Regions from separate parts of the Streptomyces sp. NPDC048185 genome, predicted to be linked through region 1. Evidence: riboswitches for the same ligand, from Rfam matches in the RefSeq annotation. Region 1 holds a riboswitch; each other region holds the start of a gene.
What was found. A riboswitch is a leader RNA that binds a small molecule or an ion and turns the genes downstream of it on or off. The one in region 1 is predicted to bind cyclic di-AMP.
Positions count from the first base shown of each region.

Region 2: it holds a riboswitch for cyclic di-AMP, as region 1 does, so the genes downstream of both, ACGF3H_RS23680 (C40 family peptidase) here and ACGF3H_RS20560 (transglycosylase family protein) in region 1, are expected to answer to the same signal.
Region 3: it holds a riboswitch for cyclic di-AMP, as region 1 does, so the genes downstream of both, ACGF3H_RS21725 (NlpC/P60 family protein) here and ACGF3H_RS20560 (transglycosylase family protein) in region 1, are expected to answer to the same signal.

Region 1 is NZ_JBIDAN010000006.1:413,034-416,298, forward strand. It holds gene ACGF3H_RS20550 (cytochrome P450) at 1-194, shown strand, start outside; gene ACGF3H_RS20555 (transglycosylase family protein) at 338-1,393, shown strand; cyclic di-AMP (ydaO/yuaA leader) riboswitch at 1,571-1,736, shown strand; gene ACGF3H_RS20560 (transglycosylase family protein) at 1,740-2,471, shown strand; gene eno (phosphopyruvate hydratase) at 2,750-3,265, shown strand, end outside.
Region 2 is NZ_JBIDAN010000008.1:108,064-111,328, reverse strand. It holds gene ACGF3H_RS23690 (urease subunit beta) at 1-223, opposite strand, end outside; gene ACGF3H_RS23685 (urease subunit gamma) at 242-544, opposite strand; cyclic di-AMP (ydaO/yuaA leader) riboswitch at 1,222-1,366, shown strand; gene ACGF3H_RS23680 (C40 family peptidase) at 1,370-1,843, shown strand; gene ACGF3H_RS23675 (DUF6328 family protein) at 1,939-2,553, shown strand; gene ACGF3H_RS23670 (ATP-binding protein) at 2,544-3,047, opposite strand; gene ACGF3H_RS23665 (helix-turn-helix transcriptional regulator) at 3,261-3,265, shown strand, end outside.
Region 3 is NZ_JBIDAN010000007.1:146,875-150,139, reverse strand. It holds gene ACGF3H_RS21730 (tellurite resistance/C4-dicarboxylate transporter family protein) at 1-711, opposite strand, end outside; gene ACGF3H_RS21725 (NlpC/P60 family protein) at 738-1,949, opposite strand; cyclic di-AMP (ydaO/yuaA leader) riboswitch at 1,958-2,127, opposite strand; gene pcrA (DNA helicase PcrA) at 2,358-3,265, shown strand, end outside.

The sequences.
Region 1 (3,265 bases):
CGCTCGCCCGGCTGGAGGGGCAGACCGCGCTCGCCACGCTCCTCACGCGGCTCCCGGACCTGGCCCTCGCCGCGGATCCGGCCGAGCTGCGCTGGCGCGGCGGTCTCATCATGCGGGGGCTGCGCACGCTTCCGGTGTCCTTCACACCGGTCCCGTCGCCGCGCGAGAACGATCCGTCACCCACGCAAAGGTGACACGCGCTCACCTCTGTGATCTTCACGTGATCTGCGCGGCATGAACTTGTGACAAGCGATCATCTGCCTATACGTTCACGGATCAGCGTGGCGCCGAGCATCACTCGCCGCGCCGTCCCCGCTGTCTCGTGAAAGGTCGTCGCATGCTCTCCGGGAACGGTCGTCACCGTCGCCCCCGCCAGGCTCCCGCCCTGGTCGTCGCTGCCGGAGTCACCGGCTCCGCCATCGCGATCCCGCTCCTGGGGGCCACCGGCGCCCACGCGGCCGACGGAACGAACTGGGACCGGGTCGCCGAGTGCGAGACGGGCGGCGCCTGGAGCCAGAACAGCGGCAACGGGTACTACGGCGGCCTGCAGCTGTCCCAGGACATGTGGGAGCAGTACGGCGGTCTGAGCTATGCCTCGAGTGCCGACCAGGCGAGCCGCTCGCAGCAGATAGCCGTCGCCGAGAAGGTGCTCGCGGCCCAGGGCATCGCCGCCTGGCCGACCTGCGGCCTGCTCGCGGGGCTGGGCAACGACTCGGGAATCCTCGGCGGCGGCTCCGGCGGCTCGGGTGACGGGGCGTCGGCGGGGGAGGAGGGGGCGGATGCACCGGGTACGTCCGAGTCATCCGGTCTGACCGGTTCCACCGAGTCCGCCCCTGAATCGTCCTCTTCGGCGACCCCTTCTCCGTCCCCGTCGCGGCACCAGTCCCCGTCGCCCTCCGCCCCGGCCACGACTGATGCCGCGTCGGGCGCCGGGGACGAAACGACCAAGTCCGACACGTCCACCCCGTCCGGCACCCCGGCCGGCGGTGACGCGCAGGCGTCCGGCAGCGCGGGCGCCACCGCGTCGGACGGTGACGAGTCCGGCAAGTCGGGGCAGAGCGACGCCGCTTCGGGGCTCACCGGCACCGAAGAGCCCGCGACCGGCCGGCACCGCGGCGGGAGCGCGGAGGAGGGCGCCGTGGACGGCCGTACGGCGGACTCGTCGGGGCGGCACGCCTCGCGCGACGAGGAGGGCGGTCGCGGTCTCACGGACGGCTCGTACACCGTGCGTTCGGGCGACAGCCTGTGGGGCATCGCCGACTCCCTTGACCTCACCGGCGGGTGGCACGCCCTCTATGCCGACAACAAGGACGTCGTCGGCGCCGACCCGGACCACATCCTGCCCGGTCAGACGCTCACAGTCGGGGGCGAACCGGTGCAGAACCAGGGGTAGTTCGCGTCACGATTAGAGATCGTATGTCCGTTTTGGATCACGTGAGAGATAGGTCTCAGAAGCCGTGATCGTCTTTGAAAAACCGCGGAGCGCGTGCTTACGGTCATGACCGCTCGCCACCGCGGGCCCCGGCCGCCGCAACGCCGAATCCTGCCAGTGGCGGTACGGGAACAGTCGTCGCGTCAAGCGCCGCAGGCAGGAGCGGGGGACCCAAGGTAAGTGCCGCAACGGGCAGCGATCCGGAGCGGCTAGGGGTGGAGCCGAGTCCCGCAAGGGACCCGGCCGGGCAACTCAACCGGCCCGAACCCGACAGCTCACCTCGCAGGCGTCGGTGAGGGGATCAACCATGCTGTTTTCCGACAAGGGCAAGCACCGTCGTCCGTCCAAGGCCACCCGTGTCATCGCCGTCGCCGGCGTCACCGGTGCCGCCGTCGCCGCCCCGCTGATGGCGGCCGGCAACGCCTCCGCCGCCACCGCGTCCGAGTGGGACACCGTCGCCCAGTGCGAGTCCGGCGGCAACTGGTCCATCAACACCGGCAACGGCTACTACGGCGGTCTGCAGTTCTCGGCCTCCACCTGGGCCGCCTACGGCGGTACGCAGTACGCCTCGACCGCCGACCAGGCGAGCAAGACGCAGCAGATCGCGGTCGCCGAGAAGGTGCTCGCCAGCCAGGGCAAGGGCGCCTGGCCGGTCTGCGGCACCGGCCTGTCGGGCGCCGCGTACTCCGGCGGCTCCGGCGAGAGCCAGGACAGCGGCTCCTCGCAGTCCTCCGGCTCGCAGAGCCAGAGCAGCGGTTCCACGGCCGAGCGCTCCACCGAGCAGAAGGCCTCCCGCTCCTCCGAGCGTCCGGCCGCCAAGGCCGAGACCAAGGCCGAGAAGAAGACCGTCACCACCCCGACCGGCAAGAAGGTCGAGAAGGGTGACGGCGAGTACAAGGTCGTCAAGGGCGACACGCTCAGCTCGATCGCCGCGGAGCACCACGTCAAGGGCGGCTGGGCGAAGCTGTTCAAGCTGAACGACGACATCGTCGACGAGGCCGACCTGATCTACCCGGGCCAGCAGCTGCACCTCAAGTAAGCGGCGGCCCGCCCTGCTCCCGCCCCGGTGCGTGTTCCCCCGTACGCACCGGGGCGGGTTTTTCACGTCCGGGTCACGTCCCGGCGGCCGGGGGAGCCTCCCCGATTTCCGTGAACGGTCTTTGTTCCGTTCGGAAACAATTTACTCTCGGTTCTGTCCACCGGGTGGGCGACCGGCTGGCCGATCGCCCGGAGCCGGTTAGGCTCGTCCCGCAGAACCGCTGCGGTCCTCGCGGACCCGCGTCACACCGAAGCGTCACATTGAAGAAGGAGATGCTCGTGCCGTCCATCGACGTCGTCGTAGCCCGGGAAATCCTGGACTCCCGAGGCAACCCCACGGTCGAGGTCGAGGTCGGCCTCGACGACGGCAGCACGGGGCGTGCCGCCGTTCCGTCCGGCGCCTCCACCGGTGCCTTCGAGGCCATCGAGCTCCGTGACGGCGACCCCAACCGCTACCAGGGCAAGGGTGTCGAGAAGGCCGTTCTGGCCGTCATCGAGCAGATCGGCCCGGAGCTCGTCGGCTACGACGCCACCGAGCAGCGCCTGATCGACCAGGCCATGTTCGACCTGGACGCCACCGACAACAAGGGCTCGCTGGGCGCCAACGCCATCCTCGGCGTCTCCCTCGCCGTCGCCCACGCCGCCTCCGAGGCCAGCGACCTGCCGCTGTTCCGCTACCTGGGCGGTCCGAACGCGCACCTGCTGCCGGTGCCGATGATGAACATCCTGAACGGCGGCTCGCACGCCGACTCCAACGTGGACATCCAGGAGTTCATGATCGCCCCGATCGGCGCG
Region 2 (3,265 bases), on a different contig from region 1:
TGCCGGGCTCGAACCGGACGGCGGTGCCGGCGGCGATGTTCAGCCGCCTGCCGTGCGCCGCGGCACGGTCGAAGTCGAGACCGGGGTTGGCCTCGGCGAAGTGGTAGTGGGAGCCGACCTGCACGGGCCGGTCGGCGGTGTTGAGCACGGTCAGACGGACGCTCGTGCGGCCCTCGTTGAAGGCGACCGGCTCGTCGGCGAAGAGGATCTCTCCGGGAATCATGGCTGCTGCGGGTTCCCGTCAGATGATCGGTTCGTGGACGGTGACGAGCTTGGTGCCGTCGGGGAAGGTCGCCTCGACCTGCACGTCGTGGATCATCTCGGGGATGCCTTCCATGACCTCGTGGCGCTGGATCAGCTTGCGGCCCGACGCCATGAGCTCACTGACCGTACGGCCGTCACGGGCGCCCTCGAGGATGTGCGAGGTGATCAGCGCGACGACCTCGGGGTGGTTGAGCTTCACCCCTCGCGCGCGGCGCTTCTCCGCCACGTCCGCGGCCACATGGATGAGCAGTCGTTCCTGCTCGTGCGGGGTCAGTTGCACGTACCACCTCACAGAACGTCACGCCGGGACCGAACGGTCCGGCTGCCGCGTCCACCGCGACGGCTCTAGATGTAACACACAGCAATGAGCCCCAAGTCGCCCGCTGATGTGCGAAAAACCGCAGGTGGATCGGGGTGCAGAGTACGGCTAGAGTGTTTCCGCCACGTCACGCGGTTTTGACCGACTGATTACCGGTTTGACCGGCCGATTACCGGTGCTGTCGGCGGTCCTTCGCATGCCCGCGCATCCCTGGGCGCGATCGGCGTCCCGCAGGGCGCCCGGCAGCCGCGTCCGGCACACCCTCCGTCACCGCGGGGCCGAAACCGGCCGAACGGCTTACCCCCCTTCGGCGTAGGAACACCTCGAATTTCCGGCCCCCCGGGCTTGCGCGACGTGCGCACCCGGACGGCGGAACTTGTCATTCCGTCGCTGGTCCCGGGGTCGCCACGGGCGTCCCCCGGAGGATCGAACACGACATGTCCACCCGAACGGGTGGGTGGTGAGTAACCACACAACAACCCGGTTCCGTTGGGATTTTCCGACTTCGGTGCGCCAAGATCCATGACTGACGACAAGCCCCCGCCGCAGCGGCGGGGCGGTCCGGGCGGACGCCGAGTCCTGCCGCCGCCCGGACGACCGGTCGACAGGAGTGGATCGGCAGGAGTGGAGGACCCGAGCACGACGGGTCGCCGGAACGGTCGCCCCCGAGAGGGAGCCGCCGGGCCGAGCAGCCCTTGGGGTGAAGCCGCACTCGTGCGGCCGGGCAACTTCGCCAGCCCGAATCCGACAGGTCATCCTTCACAGGCGGCTGACGAAGGGTTGCGCATGACTGCGCTCAATCGCGTCCCGTCGCTGATGGCCCGTGCCGGTACGGCCTCGGCCCTGACCATCGCCGCCGTGGGCGGCTCCATCGTGGTTCCCGGCGTCGCCTCCGAGGCCGCCGCGGCGAGCCACGCGACGAAGGCCCTCAGGATCGCGGCCTCCAAGAAGGGCGCGCCCTACGCGTGGGGCGCCACCGGGCCGTACCGGTTCGACTGCTCCGGACTGACGCTGTACTCGTTCAAGAAGGCCGGCAAGAAGCTGCCGCGGACCGCCGCGCAGCAGTACAACAAGACCCGGCACGTCTCCGCCAGGAGCCGCAAGGCCGGAGACCTCGTGTTCTTCCACTCGGGCCGGAGTGTGTACCACGTCGGCATCTACGCCGGAAAGGGCAAGATCTGGCACGCCCCGAAGACCGGGGACGTGGTGCGGCTGCAGAAGATCTGGACCAGCAACGTCTGGTACGGCCGGGTGAAGTGATCCGCCCGGGGCGGTGACGGCTTCCTGACGCGCCGTCACCGTCCCGGGTGCGTGCCGCGGTGCGTGACACGGCCCTCTGCGGTCACCCGCACGGCATGGCCGACCACCGCCGCTGCACCGCTCGCAACGAGACACCGCTGGAGCGCGCCGACCGCAACTTCGTCGAGCTGCTCCAGGAACTGCGCGTCACCCGGACCGGGGTGCAGATCCTCTTCGCCTTCCTGCTGTCCCTGGCCTTCACGTCGCGCTTCCCGGAGCTCGACACGGTCCGGCGCACCGTCTACGTCACCACGCTGCTGTTCGCGGTGCTCGCGGCGACGCTGTTCACCGCCCCGGCCGCGCTGCACCGCTCGCTCTTCCAGCGGGGCGCCAAGGCACGCATAGTGCGGGTGTCCTCGCGGCTCGCCACGGCCGGCCTGGGCGTACTGGTGTTCGCGTTCACCGGCTCGGTGATGCTCGTGGTCGACGTGACCACCGGCCGGGCCGGTGGAGCGGCCGCCGGTGCGGCGACCCTGCTGGTCTGCCTCGGCCTGTGGTGGCTGCTCCCCCGCCTGGTCCGGCGGAGCCACGCGACCGGTGACCGCCGCGCCGCCGACCGGCGCCCGGCGGCGGAGGCGGCCGGCGCGGCCCGGGACAGGGCCGCACGGGTCCGGGCGGCCCGGCGGGCGCCGTCCGTCTCGCGCCGGGTGCCGTCCACGCCTCACCGCTGAGGCTCCTGCGGCCCCACGGTCTCGCCCCGGGGACGCCCCACGACGGTGACCGGTTCGGCGGGCACCACCGGGCCCGGTGCCGTCCAGGGCAGTTCGATGGAGACGGTCTTGCCGCCCTCGCGCGTGGGCCGCACCCTCAGCCTGCCGCCGCACTCCGCCGTCAGCCAGCGGATGATCACCATGCCCCGGCCGTTGTCCTGCTGCACCGCGGCGGGCAGCCGTTTGGGGAAACGCGGGTGGCTGTCGGTGACGCCGATGCACAGCCGTTCGTCGCAGTCGAGCACGAGGTCCACCGTGAAGGTCGGTGACTGCCCGAACGTGTGCTGGACCGCGTTGGTGGCCAGCTCGGAGACGATGAGCCGGACGGTCTCGGACACCTCGGCGTCCTCGGGCAGGCCCCACTCCGCCAGGGTGCCCACCACATAGGTGCGCGCGGCGGCCACCGAGGCGGGATCGCTCGGCAGAGTGACGGATGCTTCCAGATGGTCTGCCATGGCGACGTCGTCCCTTTCCCACGGGACCGCGGCCCGACACGGGGCGGATGGTTCGAGTACGGTCCCGGACTGGTGCTTCGCCGCCAGACTGCCATCACCGCCCGGCGAAGGGCGGCGATCCACCAAGATATGCATATATCTGTCGCTCGAAGCGGTGAACTCTGCGACGGCAGAGCGTATTCGGGCGGCTCGTCGGCATCGGAGGAGTGGCCCATGCA
Region 3 (3,265 bases), on a different contig from region 1:
CAGGGCGACGGTCGCGTCGTGCAGCACCGCACTGTCGTCGTCGTTCCACAGGTACGTCCCGCCGTCGGCCGCGGCGAGCAGCTTGGCCCCCGCGAGCGCCGAGATGGCGAGCGCGCCGCCCGCGACCCAGTGGTCCCCGGCGCCGCGGGCCACTTGCCGCGGGTCGAAGCGGAACAGCGCGATGACGTAGAGCACGAGCCCCAGCCAGAACGGCACCAGCGCCACGTGCGCGAGCCAGGCCGTGGAGGTGGCCGCGGCCAGCGTGGCCCCCAGCACGGCCAGGCCCTCCGTGGCCACGCAGCCCAGGAACACCGCCCCCGGCATCCGCCGCTCCCAGTGCTGCACGACCACCAGCAGCAGCCCGGGCCACAGCAGCGCGGCCAGTGCCAGCAGCGCCGCCGCCAGGGCCGTCCAGCCGAGCAGCGAGAAACGGGTGCCCAGCACGGTCGTCGCGGCGACGGCCGTGAGCGCGCCCGGTGTCCCCGCCCGCGTCATCCACTTCGCCCGGTCGGACAGCAGCAGGGAGACGAAGTTCGCCGCGAGCGCCAGCCACGCGGCGCAGGCGAGCACCAGCGCGATGCGCGACAGCAGCTCGTGGTGGATCAGGTGCAGGCCGACCGACAGGATGCCGGTCGCCATCACCGCGGCCCCGGCCGCCGGCGGACGCTGCGCCCACCAGGCGCGCAGAGGGTGACTGGAGGCGGATGACATGGGTCGATGCTAGAGAGCGCCGTGCGTCAGGCCGGACGCACCACGCTGTGGATCGACGACTCGCCGTCGTAGAAGACCGACTCCTCGCGGACGTACGCACCCGGCTTCGGGGCGTGGATCATCATGCCGTTGCCGATGTAGATGCCGACGTGGCTGATGTCGTCGTAGAAGAAGACCAGGTCACCGGGTTGTGCCTGCGAGACGGAGACCGTCGTGCCGGCGTCGACCTGGTCGTAGGTGGTGCGCGGCAGCGTCACGTCCGCGGCCTTCCAGGCGGCCTGGGTGAGACCGGAGCAGTCGTACGAGCCGGGGCCCGTGGCGCCCCAGACGTACGGCTTGCCGATCTGGGCCCGGGCGAAGGCGAGCGCCTTCTCGGCCTTGGTGCCGTACGACGGGTCCGGCGCGGAGGAGCCGGTGCCGGTGCCGGTGCCGCCGGTGGCGGAACCGGACGAGCCGGTGGAGCCGGAGGAGCCGGAGGGGTCTGCCGGGGTGTCGCTCTCCTGCGGGGCGGCCTCCTGCTGCCGCTGCCGCTCCTCGGCCTGCTGCCGGGCCAGCTCGGCGGCCTTGCGGGCGGCCTCCTCCTGCTTCCTCCTCTCGATCGCCGCGAGCCGGGCCTTCTCCTCGGCGGTCAGCGTCGACAGCAGCTCGCGCGCGTCGGTGAGCTTCTTCTGGACCGTGGCCTTGGCCGTCCGCAGGTCGTTCTGCGAGTCGGTGAGCGTTTCAAGGCTCTCGGTGGCCTCCCGGCGCTTCTTCATCGTCTCGGACTGCTGGGTGACGTAGTCGTCGACCGCTTCCTTCTGGCGGCCGGTGAGCCGGTCCATCAGCTGGCTCCGGTCGACGTAGTCCTGCGGTGAGTCCGCGAGGAGGAAGGTCGCGGTCGACGGGATCAGGCCGCCCGTGCGGTACTGCGCGGAGGCGTAGGCGCCCAGCTCCTCGCGGGCCTCGTTGAGCTTTTGGGTGCGCTGGGCGACGTCGTCGAGGAGGGTGTCGACGCGCTCGCGCTGCTTCGCGGTCCTCTCCTTGGCCGCGTTGTACTTCTCGGTCGCCGACCCGGCCTGGCGGTAGAGGTCGTCGACCTTCTTCTCGACCTCTTCGAGGGTGGGCCGGTCGTCCGACGGCACGGCGTCGGACGTCTGGGACAGCAGGGCGACGGAGGTGAGGGCCGCCGTGGCGAGGGCGGGGGTCCGTATGCCTGCTACGCGCGTACCGGTGGGGCGCGACTTGCGGTGCGACGCCAAGGGAGGCGACTCCTTCCGTGCTCCGCCTACCGGGTTAGCTGTCGGGTTCGGGCGGTGGTTCGGAAGGATTGCCCTACGGCACCGCCCGTGGTGGGCGGGTGGCCGATTCACCCCAGGAATTCGGTGGGTCCCCGGCTCCGGACGCCGTGCGGCACGCCGGACTCGGCGGAGGCCGCGCGGCCCGGCGACGTTCGCCGGAAGGGGCGTGCGACCTGTCCCGCACCGTAGCCAACTCGTGTGGCGCCTGGGAAGGTTGCCGGGTGATATGCCCGATACATTTTCGTGACCTCCGGTGCGAGGGTCACTCCGTGTGATAGCGCCTGCTCCGAGAGCTCCGATCCCGGCGATGCCGGCCATTTTCCGGGGTGGCAGCCGGTTGTCGGTGGGGCACCCTAGACTCGGAGAGCGATGAGCAGCCTCTTTGACGAAAGCTTCCTGGCGAGCCTCCAGACCCCGCGCGGTCACGAGGAGGAACCCCCGCCGCCGCCCGAGGACGACCACGTGACGGAGCCGGTTCCGCACGATCTGTTCGGCGGGAAGTTCGACGCGCCGCCGGACCGGGACCCGTACTACCGGGACGGCGCCCCCCGCCCCGTCCTGGACCCGGCCGCGCTCCTGGAGGGGCTCAACGACAACCAGCGCGCCGCCGTCGTGCACTCCGGCTCCCCCCTGCTCATCGTGGCCGGTGCCGGATCCGGCAAGACCCGGGTGCTCACCCACCGCATCGCCCACCTGCTGGGAGAGCGGGGCGTCCACCCCGGGCAGATCCTCGCGATCACCTTCACCAACAAGGCCGCGGGCGAGATGAAGGAGCGCGTCGAGCAGCTCGTCGGCCCGCGCGCGAACGCGATGTGGGTGATGACCTTCCACAGCGCGTGCGTCCGCATCCTGCGCCGCGAGTCCAAGAAGCTCGGCTTCACGTCGTCCTTCTCGATCTACGACGCCGCCGACTCCAAGCGGCTCATGGCGCTGGTCTGCCGCGACCTGGACCTGGACCCGAAGCGCTTCCCGCCGAAGTCGTTCAGCGCGAAGATCAGCAACCTGAAGAACGAGCTGATCGACGAGGAGGACTTCGCCGCGCAGGCCGCCGACGGTTTCGAGAAGACCCTCGCCCAGGCCTACGCCCTCTACCAGTCGCGGCTGCGCGAGGCCAACGCGCTCGACTTCGACGACCTGATCATGACGACGGTCAACCTGCTCCGCGCCTTCCCGGACGTCGCCGAGCACTACCGCCGCCGCTTCCGGCACGTCCTCGTCGACGAGTACCAGGACACCAACCACGCCCAGTACGCCCTCGTGCGCGAGCTGGTCGGCGG